DNA from 2 places in the Plantibacter sp. MMLR14_011 genome. Region 2 is predicted to be linked to the other one. Evidence: predicted binding sites of a transcription regulator. Region 2 holds the regulator's gene; the other holds the start of a gene.
What was found. The regulator LexA, encoded in region 2, represses DNA repair genes until DNA is damaged. The targets are predictions, from matches to a motif close to TCGAACANNTGTTCGA.
Positions count from the first base shown of each region.

Region 1: the regulator LexA is predicted to act here: its motif matches at 4,719-4,734, upstream of BIU99_RS04765 (tyramine oxidase subunit B).

Region 1 covers NZ_MJGW01000008.1:57,238-65,848, forward strand. The annotation lists gene BIU99_RS04735 (GMC oxidoreductase) at 1-503, shown strand, start outside; gene BIU99_RS04740 (hypothetical protein) at 544-978, opposite strand; partial or broken gene BIU99_RS20235 (alpha/beta fold hydrolase) at 1,066-1,542, shown strand; gene BIU99_RS20240 (alpha/beta fold hydrolase) at 1,620-1,859, shown strand; gene BIU99_RS04750 (hypothetical protein) at 1,925-2,623, shown strand; gene BIU99_RS04755 (GNAT family N-acetyltransferase) at 2,690-3,634, opposite strand; gene BIU99_RS04760 (LysR family transcriptional regulator) at 3,739-4,644, opposite strand; gene BIU99_RS04765 (tyramine oxidase subunit B) at 4,794-5,948, shown strand; gene BIU99_RS04770 (ammonium transporter) at 6,035-7,294, shown strand; gene BIU99_RS04775 (FAD-dependent oxidoreductase) at 7,291-8,445, shown strand; gene BIU99_RS04780 (allantoate amidohydrolase) at 8,442-8,611, shown strand, end outside.
Region 2 covers NZ_MJGW01000072.1:29,658-38,268, forward strand. The annotation lists gene hisB (imidazoleglycerol-phosphate dehydratase HisB) at 1-322, opposite strand, end outside; gene BIU99_RS16825 (SufS family cysteine desulfurase) at 433-1,740, shown strand; gene sufU (Fe-S cluster assembly sulfur transfer protein SufU) at 1,737-2,174, shown strand; gene BIU99_RS16835 (histidinol-phosphate transaminase) at 2,208-3,287, opposite strand; gene BIU99_RS16840 (amino acid permease) at 3,319-4,779, opposite strand; gene BIU99_RS16845 (LysM peptidoglycan-binding domain-containing protein) at 4,868-5,260, opposite strand; gene lexA (transcriptional repressor LexA) at 5,532-6,230, shown strand; gene metE (5-methyltetrahydropteroyltriglutamate--homocysteine S-methyltransferase) at 6,315-8,611, opposite strand, start outside.

The DNA.
Region 1 (8,611 bases), on a different contig from region 2:
GCGTCATGCCGTTCAACTACGCGACGACCCTCGTGCGCGGCGGTGGTCTCTGGGGCGCCGAGCTGGTCGACGAGCTCGACGCGTCCCGGTACAACGCCGGCATCGGGATGAACGCCGAGTGTCTGCCCGCCGACGGCAACCGGCTCGAGCTCTCGTCGGAGGAGGACGAATGGGGTCTGCCGCGTGCGACCGTCTCGTTCTCGCCCGGTGACAACGAGCAGGCCATCGACCGCCACGCCATCCGCACGATGAAGGACATCCTCACGGCAGCCGGCGCGCGGAGCACCAGGGTGCTCGCGCGCACGGCGCACACGCTCGGCACGTGTCGGATGAGCGACGATCCGAGTGACGGCGTGGTCGACGGGGATGGGCGATCGCACGACATCGACAACCTGTGGATCTGTGACAACTCCACGTTCCCGAGCGCGCTCTCCGCGAACCCGGGTCTTGCACAGATGGCCCTGTCGCTGCGCACCGCCGACCGGATGCTCGCGGCGCGGTGACGGCGGCGCCGCCGGCAGGTGAGCGAGGATGGGTCGGGAGTCAGCCGTTCGCCTTCATGATGACGATGGCCGCGCCGCTCGGTAGCACCTCCAGCACGGTGTGACCGGCAGCCCTCGCATCGGCGGCGCTCGGGTACGACAACCGGGCCTGATAGATCGGATCGGGGAACCCGTAGCGACGCAGCTTCCCGACGCGGACGTCCTCGGCGAGCGGAATGTGCATCGTGGTGCGCACCTGCTCCCGCAGCTCCTGCTGGCAGACCGAATCCACGCCTGCGTAGCCGCAGACGGACACGTCACCTTCGAGGAACGAGCTGTAGCTGCCTTGAAACGACCCCAGTAGCGCGACGACGAGGACGACGAAGCCGGCCATACAGCCGATGGCTAGCCCGAGCGTTCCCAGCACCTGACGCACGGTCCGTGGTTTACGAGACCATCCGTCGTCTGATTCCGCGAGAAGATCGTCGATCGTCATGCGCCCACACCCCTGCGTTGCATGACGTAAGGCTAGCGGTGGCCGCTCCCGGCCTGGCTGCGCACGAACGCCTCCTAGGCTGGACTGATGGTCTCGACACGGAAGCAGCTGATCGTCGATGACGGGGTCACGATCTCGTACACCGTGTTCGAGGGTTCCGAGCCGGCGGCGGTCATCCTCCACGGGCTCGCCGGAAGCAGTCGGGAGTTCCTTCCAACGGCTCGAGCGCTCGCCGGTCGATCGGTCGTCCTCATCGACCAGCGAGGCCACGGGGAGAGTACGAGGCGGCCGATGGACACCTCTCGAGCGGCGTACGTCACGGATGCTGCACGGGTGATCGAAGCCGAGACATCAGAACCGGTGATCGTCATCGGGCAGTCGATGGGTGCGCACACCGCGATGCTCCTGGCTGCCGGTAGGCCAGATCTCGTTCGCGCGCTGGTCATGCTCGAAGGCAACCAGGGCAGTGGCACGGCGGATGATCACCGAGCCCTCGGCGACTTCTTCCGGTCGTGGAACGTCCCCTTCGCAAGTCGATCGGAAGCGGCGGCTCAGCTTGGTGACGGACCGCTCGAACGTGCCTGGGCCGAAGACCTGGAGGAAACAGTCGACGGGTTGTCCCTCGGTTCGACGCGGACGTCATGCAGACGACGATCGAGGCGGTCGGGGAGCCACGCTGGCGCGAGTGGGAGAGCATCGACGTGCCAACCCTCGTGGTCTATGCAGACGGAGGAATGTTCACCGAGGAGAAGAAGGCGGCGTTCGCAGGCCGGGGCAGGCGCGCACGTCGCGTCGATCTCAGCGGTGCATCGCATGATGCGCACCTTGACGCGCATGAGCAGTGGGTCGAGGCGCTCCGCACCTTCATCGATGCGCAGTGAGATGACACGCACCGCATCAGGTCGGGCCCATCTCGCCGGCCCCGCCGTCAGCGTAAGGTCGTCGCATGCCCCTCGAGCAACCCCCGCAGCCTGAACGGAGGCGAGCGCTCTCGAAGCCCTCGGCCGCGTCATCCACGGCGGCAGCCTGGAACGCCTTCCTGCTCCGACCTGAGGCGAGAGCGTGGATCAGTGCCACCGAGCTTGGACAGCGACAGCCTGAGGTCGGCGACGTCGCTCTGGAGGTCCTGCTCCTGGAGTACCGTCGCCCGGCCCGCCTGGCGCTCGGGCTCGTCTCGTCCGTGGCACTCGTCGTGGCCGCCACCCTCTCCGTCGCGACCGTGACCGCCCTCGGTCCGTTCTGGGTGGGGGAGAGCGGGGCGCTCTTCGGCTTCGTGGTCCTCATCGGGTTCGCGGTCGCGTTGACGAGCGTCGTCATCCTGCTCCGGCTGCAGGTCTCCGAGAACCGCATCATCCGCGCCATCTCCGTGTGGACCGACGTGACACCGCTGACCACCGACCCGCAGGAAGCGCCGACCGGAGCGGAGGACACCGTCGACCGTCGGGAGGCAGTGGCGTTGCGCGCCCTCTTCCTGGCGGTCTCGGGCGCAGGGATCGCCGCAACCGTCGTCGTGATGGTCTGGCTGTCCTCCGCCGAAGGCGGATCGTTCGTGCTGCCGCTCCTCGTCGCTGCGGTCTTGCAGCTGATCATCTGGCTCGCGGTCTGCTCCGGGGTCGTCCGCGTGCTGCAGTCGTCGCGGGTCTGACGAGCGCGGCGGTCGACCGTGTCGCGGTGCTCAACTGAGACGGTCGGAACCGAGCCCGGGGCGAACCTACTGCTCGTGCACGATCCGAACGCGCGTGACCGAGAAACCGGCTCGTTCGAACGCGCCACGCATCGGCGTGTTCGCGGCATCCGTGGTGCCGACGATCCGGTCCTGTCCCGACCCGTGGTGCACGTGGACCATCTCCGCCAAGAGGTCGTGCACGTAACCGTGTCTGCGATGCTCGGGGAGCACGCCCAGGTAACTGATGCTCGCGTCGTACGCCGTCCTCGTCGGGATGATGAATCCCACGATCGTCCCGTTGAGCAGCTCTGCGACCCGCCAGGCATCCCGTTCGCCGGGGAGCGATCGGTAGAACGCTAGATCGTCGTCCGCGAGCGCCTCGAGTCCTTCGCGCGCGACCATGTCCTGCGTGTGCGCATCGAGGGTGCCGGTCGCGACCAGGGCGAACAGCTCGTGGAACGCGTCGTCCGGGGCGGCGTCGAAACGAAGGCGCTGCGATCGTGCCGGCACCGGATCGGAGGTGGACCTCGCGAAACTGACCCGCTCGGTCGTGCGCGAGAACCCACCGGCGCGTGCAGCCTCGTGGCGCCACCGCACCGCCTCCACGCTCGCAGCGTCATCCGCCCAGGCAGGGGAGACGTCGACGTTGAACTCCAGTGCCGGTCCCGCGCCGAAGGCGTCCAGTCCGGCGCGGATGAGCGCAGCGCCGACACGTTCGGGCTCCGCGACTTCGACCGAGGTGGTGAGGCAGTCGAGCGTGGCGGGCCGGTTCGCATCCGCCTGGCCCCACCAGAGTGCTCGTGCCATCGGGCGACCGTCCTGCTCGGCGATCCACGACCACTCCGGTCGATCGTTCCGACTCGCGAGTTCGGCGGTCAGCCGTTCCGGGTCGATCCAGGCGACGGGTTCTTCGCAGCTCCACGCTTGCAGGAGGGGGACGTCGTCCGGAGTGGCTCGTCGGATGGTGAAGTCGTCGCGGGTGTCGGTCATCGGTTCCAGCTTGGACAGGGTCGACTCGTTTGTCCAGGTCGGACAGGAACACCGGGGCTACGCCGTCGAGACGGGAAGCGGACGCGCGGTGTTCGAGTGGGCCCTCACCCGAGCTGTGCGGCCGCGTCGCGGAGACATGCGATGAACGCGTCGTGGACCGGGCTGTCGTCCGTCCGTTCCTGGCGAGCGGCCAGCAGGCGTGTCGTCGGCGACCCGGCGAGCGGCACGACGACGATCGACGGCGGCACCAGCTGCCGTACCGACTCGGGCAGGATCGTCGTACCCACGCCGGCCGCGACGAACCCGAGGGCGGTCTCCTGATGGACGACCTCCTCGACCACCTGGGTCCGACTCGACGTGCCGAGGACCTCTGCGACGCGGTCCACGAATCCCGGCATGAGCGCCCGCGGATAGGAGATCATCGGGACCTCCAAGAGCTCCTCCGCGGTGACCTCCGGTCGCCCTGCCAACGGGTGACCGACCGGGAGGCATGCCACGAGACGCTCCTCGAAGACGACCTCGGTCGTGAGCGCGGGGGAGCTGTCGGACGGCGCCTGCGGGACCTCGTCACGGACGATCCCGACGTCGAGCGTGCCGTCGCGGAGCCGGTCGAACTGCTCTCCTGAGGTCAATGGCACCAGACGCAGCGTCACCCCGGGGCGGCTCGCCCGGAACAGCTGCACGACACCTGGGAGGACCGTGTAGTTGGCCGAACTCACGAACCCCGCGGTGAGCTCCCCGGCGAGACCGTCGACGAAGTCGCGCATCTCACCCCGGACCGTATCGAGCTCCTCGACGATGTGTCGTGCCCGCGCCTGGAGATGTCGTCCGGCGGGGGTCAGCGCCACCCGCCTCGTCGAACGGTCGAACAGCGCGGTGCCGACCTCCTGCTCCAGTCGTGCGACCTGGACGCTCAGCGGTGGCTGCGACATGTGCAGCCGTCGGGCGGCACGACCGAAATGGAGCTCCTCGGCGACGGCGAGGAAGTAGCGCAGCTGGCGGAGCTCCATCCCATCGACGATACGACCCTCGTATTACCGCGCTGTTTCGTCCAGATTGCGAGCGAAACGCTCTCAATCGAGGGTCGAATCGGTATTTGACCAGGACGATCGCGACCGTGTTCGCTGAGGACCACACACCCCGACCTGGAGGACCACCCGTGACCGCAGACGCTTCCCCGAACACCCGGATCGACATGCTCTACCTGAGCGAACCGGAGGTCATCGCCGCCGGCATGAAGGACATGGCCCACTGCATGGAGGTCATGGAGGAGGTGTTGGTGCTCGTCGCGAAGGGTGACTACCGGATGGCCGGCCCGACCGCCAACTCGCACGGAGCACCGATCGGGTTCCCCGCCACCTCACCGTTCCCCGGCATGCCGCTCGACGCCGCCGACCGCCGGTTCATGGCGATGCCCGCCTACCTCGGCGGACGCTTCGACACCGCCGGCGTCAAATGGTACGGGTCGAACGTCGACAATCGCGAGCGAGGCCTCCCGCGCTCCATCCACCTCATCGTGCTCAACGACAAGAACACCGGCGCGCCCTACGCGATCATGTCCGGCAACCTCGAGAGCGCCTACCGCACCGCTGCCGTGCCTGGAGCCGCCGCGAAGCTCCTGGCACCGGTGGACGCGAAGTCGCTCGGCATCATCGGGCCCGGCGCCATGAACAAGAGCGCTCTGCACGCCATGACCACCGCCCGTCCCTCGCTCGACACCATCCGCATCCACGGGCGCCGACGGTCGACGTCCGAGGCGTTCGCCGACTACGTCCGCGCGCACTACCCGCAGTTCACGACGATCGAGATCGCCGAGACGGTCGAGGCCGCCGTGCGTGACTCGGACATCGTCTCCGAAGCCGTCACCGGCCTGGTCGGCTCGGAGAACTACCCGTTCATCGACGGCGACTGGATCAAGCCGGGCGCCTTCCTGAGCTTGCCCGCGAACCTGCGCATGGACAAGGAGTACACCCTCTCCGGCAAGGCGCGCCTCATCGCGGACGCGAAGAAGATCTACGAGGCATGGGCCGAGGAGTACCCTGCGCCGTCGCACGAGACCGCGTTCGGCATGATCGGCCTCTACTGGCAGGACCTCATCGGGACCGGTGAGCTGGACGAGTCCCGCGTGGTCAACATCGGAGACGTCTTCGACGGCAACGCCGTCGGGCGCGAGTTCCCCGAGCAGCCGGTGCTCTTCAGCGTCGGTGGGATGGGCGTCGAGGACGTCGCGTGGGCGAAGACGATCTACGAGAACGCCGTCGAGCAGGGGATCGGCACGAAGCTCAACCTCTGGGAAGCCCCGGACCTGGCCTGACCGCCGACCGGCACCGACACCTGTTCCACCCGAACCCGACGCTGTGGCCGCCCGGCCGCTGTGCACCTCGAACGATGGAGTGATTTGTGGACGCTGGAAACGTCGCCTGGATCCTGACGAGCTCGGCGCTCGTCGCCCTCATGATCCCGGCCCTGGCTCTGTTCTACGGCGGGATGGTCTCGTCCCGCCGCATCCTCAACATGATGATCATGTGCTTCGGCGGGGCCAGCCTCGTCGCGTTGCTCTGGGTGGCCTTCGGGTACTCGCTCGTCTTCGGTGACTCCGTCGGCGGGCTCGGACTCATCGGGAACCCGTTCGAGTTCGCGGGGCTCGACCAGGCACTCGCCGACGACCCCGATGCCGGCATCCCGCTCGCACTCTTCGCGGCGTTCCAACTGCTGTTCGCGGGGGTGACGACGGCACTCGTCGCGGGTGCCGCCGCCGGCCGCATGAAGTACGGCGCGTGGTTGTCGTTCGCCGGGCTCTGGGCGACGCTCGTGTACTTCCCGGTCGCGCACTGGGTGTTCGCTTTCTCGAACGACACGGCGACCGGTGGATGGATCGCGAACACCCTCGGTGCCGTCGACTTCGCCGGTGGGACGGCCGTGCACATGAACGCCGGAGTCGCGGCGCTCGCACTGGCCTTGGTACTCGGTAAGAGCAAGGACTGGGGCGGCAAGCTCCGTCCGCACAACCGCCCGCTCGTCCTCGTCGGCGCCGGACTGCTCTGGATCGGTTGGTACGGCTTCAACGCCGGTTCAGCGCTGGCAGCCGGCAATGCGGCGAGCGTCGTGTTCCTCAACACCACCGTCGCGGCCTGTGCCGGCCTCATCGGCTGGTCCGTCGTCGACCGACTCCGCCACGGAACGGTCACGAGCCTCGGCAGCGCATCGGGCATCATCGCCGCCCTCGTGGCGATCACCCCCGCCTGCGGCGCCGTCTCGCCCATCGGTGCGATCATCATCGGGGCCATCGCAGGCGTCGTCTGCTGCCTCGCCATCGAGTGGAAGTTCCGGCTCGGGTTCGACGACTCCCTCGACGTCGTCGGGGTCCACCTCGTCGGGGGCATCATCGGGACGCTCCTCATCGGGGTGTTCGCGACGGATGCGGCTCCGAACGGACGCTCCGGTCTGCTCTACGGCGGCGGGTTCGAACTGCTCGGCGTGCAGACGATCGCGACCGTCGCGGTCCTCGCCTACTCGTTCATCGTCACCTGGGTGATCGCGAAGCTGATCCAGATCACCATCGGTCTGCGGATCCCCGAGGAGCACGAGGTCGCCGGGATCGACGAGCACGCCCACGCCGAGCGCGCCTACGAGGACGAAGACCTGGAAGCACGCGCATGACCAGCGTCATCGTCGTCGGAGCCGGGCTCGCCGGTGCCGCGGCGGCCTGGCGCCTCGCCCAGGCCGGGCACGACGTCACCGTCCTCGAGCGGAGTCGTCCGGCCAACGAGTGGGGATCGTCCCACGGATCGGCCCGGATCTTCCGCTACGCCTACCCGGAGGCGTCCTACACCCGACTCGTCCTCGCGGCGGCATCAGGGTGGGACGAGCTCGGCCTGGAGCACGGGCGTCCACTGATCACGCGGACGGGTGCGCTCGACTTCGGGACGACCCGTCGCCCGGAGCACCTCGCGTCGGTGCTGGCCGAGCACGGCATCGATCACGAGCTGCTCTCCCGAGACGAGGCCAGTGCCCGTTGGGACATCGGCTTCGACACGCCCACCCTGTGGCATCCGGGAGCCGGCGTGATCGACGCGGAGCAGGCGGTGATGGCGATGCTCGAATCCGCCGTCCGCGCCGGGGCCACGGTCCTGAACGACTTGCCGGTCGAGCGGGTCGAGCGGACTGCCACCGGGTACCGGGTACTCGGGTATGGGGGGAGGGCGTTCGATGCGGAGCAGGTGGTGGTCGCAGCCGGGGGTTGGCTTCCGGACCTGCTCGGCGACCTCGCGCTGCCGGGAGGGTTCCTCGACGCGTTCCCGGCCCTCGAGGTCCGTCAGGAGCAGGCGTACCACTTCCCGTATCGGGAGCGGATCGGCGTCGACGCGGAAGGCCCGGCACGATCCGGATCGGTGTGGCCCACCTTCATCCACAAGTCCGAGCGGATGCAGGTCTACGGGCTCCCCGGCGGGCGCGACGCCGAGTGGCGTGGACAGAAGGTCGCCGAGTACAACGGCGGCAGGCGCATCCCCTCGGCCGCCGATCATGACGGCGTCGTCGACGACGCGAACCGCCGACGGGTCGTCGCCTACGTCCGAGACTTCCTCCCGAGCCTCGTCCCGGAACCGTATGCGGAGACGACCTGCCTGTTCACGAACACCCCGACGGAGGACTTCGTCATCGACCGGGTCGACGGGATCACGGTCCTGGCGCCCTGCTCCGGCCACGGTGCCAAGTTCGCCCCGCTCGTCGGCGAGTACGCCCTCGCGCTGGTCGAGGGTCGAGACGCCGTGCCGGCGATGTTCCGGCCGAGCCTGGCAGCGGTCCGGTGACCCGCGACACCGTGGTCTCCCTCCTGGACGAGATCGCGGGGATCGGTCGGGATGCGCGTCGGGGAGGCTACTCGCGGCCCGTCTACTCCACGGCCGAACTCGAGCTGCGGGAGTGGTTCGTCGGTCAGGCCGAGCGCCGTGGCCTCGACGTGGACGTCGACGGGAA
Region 2 (8,611 bases):
GCACGAGGGCCTCGTCGAGCGGGACCAGTGCGTCGCCGTACCGGGAGATGCCGGTCTTGTCGCCGAGAGCCTGACGGATCGCCTGGCCCAGGACGATCCCGACGTCCTCGACCGTGTGGTGGACGTCGATGTCGACATCGCCCGTCGCCCGGACGGTCAGGTCGGTCAGCGAGTGCTTGGCGAAGGCCGTGAGCAGGTGGTCGTAGAACGGGACGGAGGTCTCGATGCTGCTCGTGCCGGTGCCGTCGAGGTCCAGTTCCAGCTCGATGCTGGATTCGCTCGTCGCGCGCTGGATCCGGGCCGTGCGCTGCTGGGTGGTCATGGGATCCAGTGTATCGAGCGCACCGAAGCTGTACGCCGTGTGTCGACGGGCGTGGATCGTCGCGTCATCCGGCTGCACCGGGCTCTGCCGACGCCTATCGTTGAGAGGTCATGACTTCCACACCCAGCATCGCCCCGGCCGTCCCACTCGACCAGGCGGAGATCGCCGCTCTCCGTGAACGGTTCCCGATCCTCGCCCGGGAGATGAACGGACACCCGCTCGTCTATCTGGACTCCGGAGCCACTTCGCAACGCCCGATCGAGGTCATCGACGCGGAGCAGGACTACGCGACGCACCGGAACGCCGCCGTCCACCGTGGCGCCCACCTCCTGGCCGCCGAGGCGACGGAGCTCTTCGAGGATGCTCGCGCCACGGTCGCCGCGTTCATCGGTGCCGACGAGCGGGAACTCGTCTGGACCTCCGGCGCGACCGCGGCCCTCAACCTCATCGCCGGGGCCATCGGGAACGCGAGCGCCGGTCTCGGCGGTGCTGCCGCCGAGCGGTTCCGACTCGGTCCAGGCGACGAGATCGTCGTCACGGAACTCGAACACCACGCGAACCTCATCCCCTGGCAGCAACTCGCCGCGCGCACCGGTGCGACCCTTCGTCACCTCCCGGTCGACGACCACGGCGTGCTGCGCTTGGACGCCGTGGACGACATCATCGGCGAACGCACGCGAATCATCGCCTTCGCGCACGTGTCCAACGTCACCGGGGCGATCGCGCCGGTCTCCGAGCTCGTCGCCCTCGCCGAGCGCGTCGGCGCGCTGACCGTGCTCGACGCCTGCCAGTCCGTGCCGCACCTGCCCGTCGACGTCGCGTCCCTCGGCGTCGACTTCCTCGTGTTCTCCGGTCACAAGATGCTCGGTCCCAACGGGATCGGTGCGCTCTGGGGTCGCCGTCAGCTGCTCGACGCCCTTCCGCCCTTCCTCACCGGCGGGTCGATGATCACGACCGTCACGCTCGAGGGCGCGGAGTTCCTTCCCGCGCCGCAGCGGTTCGAGGCGGGGACCCAGCCGGTGTCGCAGGCGATCGCCCTCGCGAGCGCCGTGCGGTTCCTGCAAGCGGTCGGCATGGACCGTGTCCACGCCACCGAGGCGGCCTACGGACAGCGTCTCGCGGCCGGACTCGCCGCCACCCCCGGCGCCACGCTCGTCGGCCCGCCGCCCGGGACACCTCGCGCCGGGCTGGCGAGCTTCGACCTCGCCGGTGTGCACGCTCACGACGTCGGTCAGTTCTTCGACGATCGCGGCATCGCGGTCCGCGTCGGTCACCACTGCGCACAACCACTCCACCGCCGATTGGGGCTCACCGCGTCCACCCGCGCCAGCAGCTACCTCTACACGACGGAGGCCGAGATCGACGCCTTCCTCGAGGCGGCCACCCTCGTCGGTCCGTTCTTCGGGGTGTCCCGGTGAGCGGCTTGGAGAGCCTCTACCAGGAGCTCATCCTCGACCACGCCCGCCAGCGCCACGGCTTCGGCTTGCGGGAGGCGCCCGCCGCCGAGTCGCATCAGCTCAACCCCACCTGCGGCGACGAGGTCACCCTGCAGCTCCATCCCGGGCCCGACGGTCGTCTCGCACCGATCGCCTGGGAGGGGCACGGCTGCTCGATCTCGCAGGCGTCGAGCTCCTGCCTGAGCGACCTCGCGGCAGGCCTCACCCCGGCCGAGCTCGAGGCTCTGATCGACGAGTTCCGCACGGTGATCCGATCGCGGGGCACGCTCGAGTTCGACGAGGAACGGTTCGGAGACGCCGCGGCGTTCAGTGGCGTCTCGCGCTACATCGCGCGTGTCAAGTGCGCCATGCTCCCATGGGTCGCGGCCGAGGAGGCCATCTCCCGCCTGCCGTGAGCGGCGCGCCACCTCCGCCCGCCGATGGCCTGGTCAGGCGGGGCTGATCGCCGCCAGGGCTTCGAGGAACGCGGTCGTCTCCGCTTCGGTGCCCGCGGTGACCCGGAGGTGGTTCGGGATGCCGACGTCGCGGATGAGGATCCCCCGCGCGAAGAGCGCCTCGAACGCCGCGTGCGGATCGGCGACGCCGCCGAACAGGACGAAGTTGGATCCGCTCCGCTTCGGGTCGTAGCCGAGACGCGCGAGCTCGACGACGAGACGATCGCGCTGGGTCCGGATGTCGTCGACCATCGCCAGCATCTCGTCGGCGTGCCGCAGTGCGGCGGTCGCGGCCGCCTGCGTCAGGGCGCTCAGGTGATACGGGAGCCGGACGAGTCTCAGCGCGTCGACGACCGCGGGGTCGGCGGCGAGGTACCCGAGGCGGACCCCGGCGAAGGCGAAGGCCTTGCTCATCGTCCTGGAGACGATCAGGCGCGGACGCCCCTCCAGCAGGGTGAGCGCGCTCGCCTCGTCGTCGGGTGCGAACTCCGCGTACGCTTCGTCGACGATCACCATGCCCCGCGACGCCTCGTACACCGCGGTGACGGTCTCGAGCGACAACGGTGTCCCGGTGGGGTTGTTCGGCGAGCAGAGGAACACGAGGTCGGGATCCGCCTCGGCCACCTGACGCGCGGCGGTCTCGGGCGAGAGCTCGAACTCGGCGTCACGCGTCGCGGGGATCCACCTGGTGCCGACGCCGGCGGCCAGGAGCGGATACATCGAGTACGTCGGCGTGAACCCGAGGAGCGATCGCCCGGGACCGCCGAAGGCCTGCAGGATGTGCTGCAGCACTTCGTTCGAGCCGTTCCCCGCCCAGATCTGCTCCGGGGTCACCCCGTGGCCCAGGTATCCCGCCAGCGCCTCCCGGAGTTCCGTGAACTCGCGATCGGGGTACCGGTTCACCGTGAGGACCGCCGACGCGAGCGAGGCGACGATGTCGTGCGCGACCGCTTCGGGGATGGGGTGCGTGTTCTCGTTGACGTTGAGCGCCACCGGCACCAGGGCCTGGGGAGCGCCGTACGGGCGCTGTCCTCGGAGGTCGTCGCGGATGGGGAGGTCGTCGAGAGCGGTCACCCCACAATGCTAGCCACTCCGACCGGCGCGCTCACTCCGCCTGGCGCTCCCGACGAAGGACCTCGTGGCGGGGGCTCGCCGGGTTCAACAGCGAGTGGCGTCGCCCGTAGGCGAAGTAGACGATGAGACCGATCACGAGCCAGACCCCGAACCGTAGCCAGGTCTCCCAGTGCAGCTGCAGGATCAGGAAGCCGGACGCCAGGACGCCGAACGCCGGGACGAACGGCATCAACGGCAACCGGAAGGAGCGGGGCTCATCCGGCTTCGTGTACCGGAACACGATCACCGACACGCAGACCACGATGAAGGCGGCCAGGATGCCGATGTTCGTGAGGTCGGCGACCTGCTTGATCGGGAACACACCGGCGAAGACGGCTGCCGCGCCGCCGGCGATCCAGGTCACCCGCTGCGGCACGCCTCGTCGGTCCGTGCGCGAGAACCACCGCGGCAGGAGACCGTCGCGACTCATCGAGAACCACACGCGGGTGACGCCCAACAGGAACGTCAGCATCACGGTGAGGATCGACAGGACGGCGAAGACGGAGATGATCGTCGCGACCACGGGCAGACCGACGCTCTGGAACGCCGATGCGAACCCGGCCGTGGGGTCGATGTCGGTGTAGTTCTGCATACCGGTCAGGACGAGGGTGGCCGCGACGTACAGGAGCATCGCGATGATGAGGGAGAGGATGATCGCCTTCGGCATGTGCTTCTTGCCGTCCTTCGCCTCCTCGGCGGCCGTGCTCATCGCGTCGTATCCGAAGACCGCGAAGAAGACCGTCGCGGCACCGGCGAACACCGGCCCGAAACCGCTCGGGAGGAACGGATCGTAGTTCTGTCCGTCGATGTAGAAGACACCGAGGCCGATGATGAACAGGATGAGCAGGACCTTGATCCCGACCGCGACGAGCTCGAATCGACCGAAGGCCTTCGTCCCGCGGCTCAGGATGAAGGTCACGAGGAGACAGACGAAGATGGCGGGGAGATTGACGAGGCCGCCCTTCCCCTCGTCGGCGGTCGAGGTCATCCAGTCCGGCATGTGGATCCCGATGCCGGACAGGAAGGCGTCGAAGTAGCCGGAGATCCCGATCGCGACCACCGCGACGATCGCGATGTACTCGAGCAACAGGTCCCAGCCGATGAACCAGCCGATGATCTCGCCGAGCGCCACATACCCGTAGGTGTAGGCCGACCCCGCTCTCGGGATCATGCCGGCGAACTCCGCGTACGACAACGCCGCGGCCGCGGAGGCGAGACCGGCGATCAGGAAGGAGAAGAGGACCGCCGGCCCGACAGCGGGCGAGGTCTCGCTCCCGTGAGCGACGAGTCCGGCGAGGGAGAAGATCCCCACCCCGATGATGCCACCGACCCCGATGGCCGTGAGTTGCCAGAGCCCGAGACTCTTGAACAGCTTCGAGCGGGAGGTCTCATCCTCGATCTCCGCGATCGGCTTCTTCCGGAGCAGCGAGCGGCTCCGATCGTCTGTACTCATGCTTGCCTCCGACGATGCTGCGGGCGTCGTTGCACCGCGCCATCGACGATAGCTGAGAACCAGCGCGGAGGGACCCGCCGATTGCGGCCTACTCGGCCGCGTACCGCTGCGGGATCGCCAGGCGCTGCCCCGGCTCGACACCGGCGGTGCTGAGCTGGTTGAGGTTCATGATCTCGGCGATGACGTCGCGCGGGTCGGCGTCGGGCGCGATGGACTCGGCCAGCTGCCAGAGCGACTCGCCCGGGTCGACCGTGATGTACGTGAACGTGGCTCCCGCCGCCGCCGTGTTGGCCGCGGCACCGCCTGCGGAGAGTCCGACGACCGCGACGCCGATGACCAGCGGGATGGCGGCGAGCGTGGTGAAGACGACGCGACCGCGCTTCGTCAGGCGGAGTCGGCGTGTGGACGGTGCGTCCGACGTCGGTGCCTGCGCCGTCCGCGCGGGAAGCGCCCGGTGGGACCCGATCAGTGCTGCGCTCATGTCAACCCTCCAAGAGTGTGCTCATCGTGTGATGAGGACTCGTATCCGACACTCGGCCAGGAGTGCCGGATACGAACCTGTGTTCCGAATATATCTTCGATTGTTCGAATACTCAACCCTGTCTTCGTACCTGAGACGCGCGGGATCGGCGACACGCTCGAACAGATGTTTGTCTGGACGAGCCGGTGCGGATACAGTTTCGAGTGTTGGAAGCAGTACACCACCACCCACCGACATCGGTCACCGACAGCCGATCAGGGCAGGAGCGAAGATGGCAGCGAACACGGCGGGCGACGGAGCCCGGGAGCGCCAGATCGGCGGCACCCGGCGACGGAAGAGCCTGAGCGACAAGCAGCTGGCGATCCTCGACGTCATCCAGCGCTCGGTCTCGCAGCGCGGCTATCCGCCGAGCATGCGCGAGATCGGCGACGCCGTCGGGCTCGCCTCCCTGTCGAGTGTCACGCACCAACTCGGACAGCTCGAACTCAGCGGATACCTCCGGCGCGATCCCAACCGTCCCCGCGCCATCGAGGTGCTCATCGACCTGCCGAGCGCCGTCGAGGGCAGCGATCCCGACTCCGCTCCCCCGGTCGGTGACGCCGCCATGGTCCCGCTCGTCGGTCGCATCGCCGCCGGCATCCCGATCACGGCCGAGCAGCAGGTCGAGGAGATCTTCCCCCTGCCCCGCCAGCTGGTCGGCAAGGGCAGTCTGTTCATGCTGAAGGTCGTCGGCGACTCGATGGTCGACGCCGCGATCTGTGACGGTGACTGGGTCGTCATCCGCGAGCAGAAGACCGCTGAGAACGGCGAGATCGTCGCGGCCATGCTCGACGAGGAGGCGACCGTGAAGGTGTTCCGCCAGCGCGACGGCCACACCTGGCTGCTCCCTCGGAACTCGGCCTTCGAGCCGATCCTCGGCGACCACGCCGAGGTCCTCGGCAAGGTCGTCGCCGTGCTCCGGACGGTCTGACCGACCGGACCACTCCTCCACACCGATGTGGGCCGGACCGATCCGTGGATCGTCCCGGCCCACATCCGTGCCGGACCGACGACGTCAGCCGGTCGCACCGACTCGTGCGCGGACGACGCGCGTGGCCTCGACGATGTTGGTGAGGGAGGCGACCGTCTCCTCGTAGCCTCGCGTCTTGAGCCCGCAGTCCGGGTTCACCCAGACCTGGCGCTGCGGGATCCCCTCCAGCGCGATCTCGAGCAACGCGGTCACCTCCGCGACGCTCGGCACCCGAGGCGAGTGGATGTCGTAGACGCCCGGGCCGATGCCGTGGTCGAAACCACTCGCCCGGATGTCGGACACGACCTCCATCCGCGACCGAGCCGCCTCGATGCTCGTCACGTCGGCGTCCAGTCGTCGGATCGCGTCGATCACCACCCCGAACTCCGAGTAACAGAGGTGGGTGTGGATCTGGGTCTCGGCGCGCACGCCCGCGGTCGCCAGCCGGAAGGAGCCCACCGACCAGTCGAGGTAACCTCCCTGGTCGGCCCGCCGGAGCGGGAGTAGCTCGCGGAGTGCGGGTTCGTCGACCTGGATGATGCGGATGCCGGCCCGCTCCAGGTCGGCGATCTCGTCACGCAGGGCGAGGGCGACCTGGTTCGCCGTCTCGGCGAGCGGTTGGTCGTCACGCACGAACGACCACGCGAGGATCGTCACCGGGCCCGTGAGCATGCCCTTCACCGGCTTGGTGGTCAACGACTGCGTGTAGGCCGACCACTCGACCGTGATCGGCGCCGGTCGCGAGACGTCCCCCCACAGGATCGACGGACGGGTGCACCGTGAACCGTAGGACTGCACCCAGCCGTGCTCCGTCACGGCGAAGCCGTCGAGGTGTTCGGCGAAGTACTGGACCATGTCGTTGCGCTCGGGCTCGCCGTGGACGACGACGTCGATCCCCAGATCCTCCTGCAGCGCCACGACGCGCCCGATCTCCGCGCGCATCGTCGCGACGTAGGCCTCCTCGTCGAGTGTCCCTGCGACCCGCTGTGCGCGGGCGCGACGGATGTCCCCGGTCTGCGGGAAGGAGCCGATCGTCGTCGTCGGGAGGAACGGCAGGCCGAGCGCCTGCTCCTGCGCCGTTGCGCGCTCCTGGTAGTCGTCCCGTGTGAAGTCCGCTGGCGCGAGCGCCGCCGTCCGTGCGCGGATGGTGGCATCGACGACCCCGGGCGCGGCCAGCCGATCGTCGAGCGCGGCCGACGCTGCGGTGAGCTCGGTCGCGATCGCTGCGCGCCCTTGGGTGAGACCGCGTGCGAGGACCGCGATCTGATCCACCTTCTGGTCGGCGAAGGCGAGCCAGCTCCGGAGACGAGGGGCGAGCTTCGTCTCCACCGACACGTCGTGCGGGACGTGCAGGAGGGAGGTCGAGGTGGACACCGCGAGCTGCGGGAAGCGCTCCGCCGCGCGCTCCAGGAGATCGGCCGCGGCTGCCAGGTCGCCGCGCCACACGTTGTGGCCGTCGATCACTCCCGCGACGACGGTCTTCGTGGCGAGTCCGGGTGACGAGTCCGGCAGGCCTCCTCGGACGAGGTCGACACCGACGGCCTCGACCCCCGAGTCGGCGAGCACCGGGAGGGCGTCGCCCAAGGCACCGTAGGGAGCCGCGACGAAGATCGCCGGGCGGTCCGACACGGCGGACAGGACGCTCGTCGATCGTTCGAGCGCCGCGAGGACCGTCGACCTCGGCACGTCGAACGTCTCCGACACCAGTGCGGGTTCGTCGAGCTGCACCCAGGGCGCGCCGGCAGCGGCGAGGCGCTGGAGGAGTTCCGCGTAGACGGGCAGCAATGCCTCCAGTCGATCGATCGGGGCGAATCCCGCTGAGGCCCCCTCGGCCGCCTTGGACAGCAGCAGGAACGTCACGGGGCCCACGATGACCGGCCGCGTCACGTACCCCTCGGCGAGGCCCTCGCGGAACTGCTCGACCACGCGGTCGTCGGAGAGCGCGAACGGCGTCGACTCGCCGATCTCCGGGACGAGGTAGTGGTAGTTCGAGTCGAACCACTTCGTCATCTCGAGCGGCGCGAGGTCGCCGGCGCCACGAGCGATCGTGAACGCCCCGGCGAGGTCGACCCGACCGTCGGCCCCGACGAGCGACGAGAAGCGCTCCGGGACGGCACCGACGGCGAGCGCGGCGTCCAGGACCTGGTCGTAGAACGAGAAGCTCTCGGGGATCGCGGCGTTCGTCGGGTCGAGGCCGAGCCCCGCGAGGCGGGCACGCGTGGCGGCGCGCAGCTCGGCAGCCGTCCGCTCGAGCGCCTCGGCGTCGATCCGGCCGGCCCAGAAGGACTCGACGGCGCGCTTCAACTCCCGGTTCGGCCCGATGCGCGGGTAGCCGAGGATGG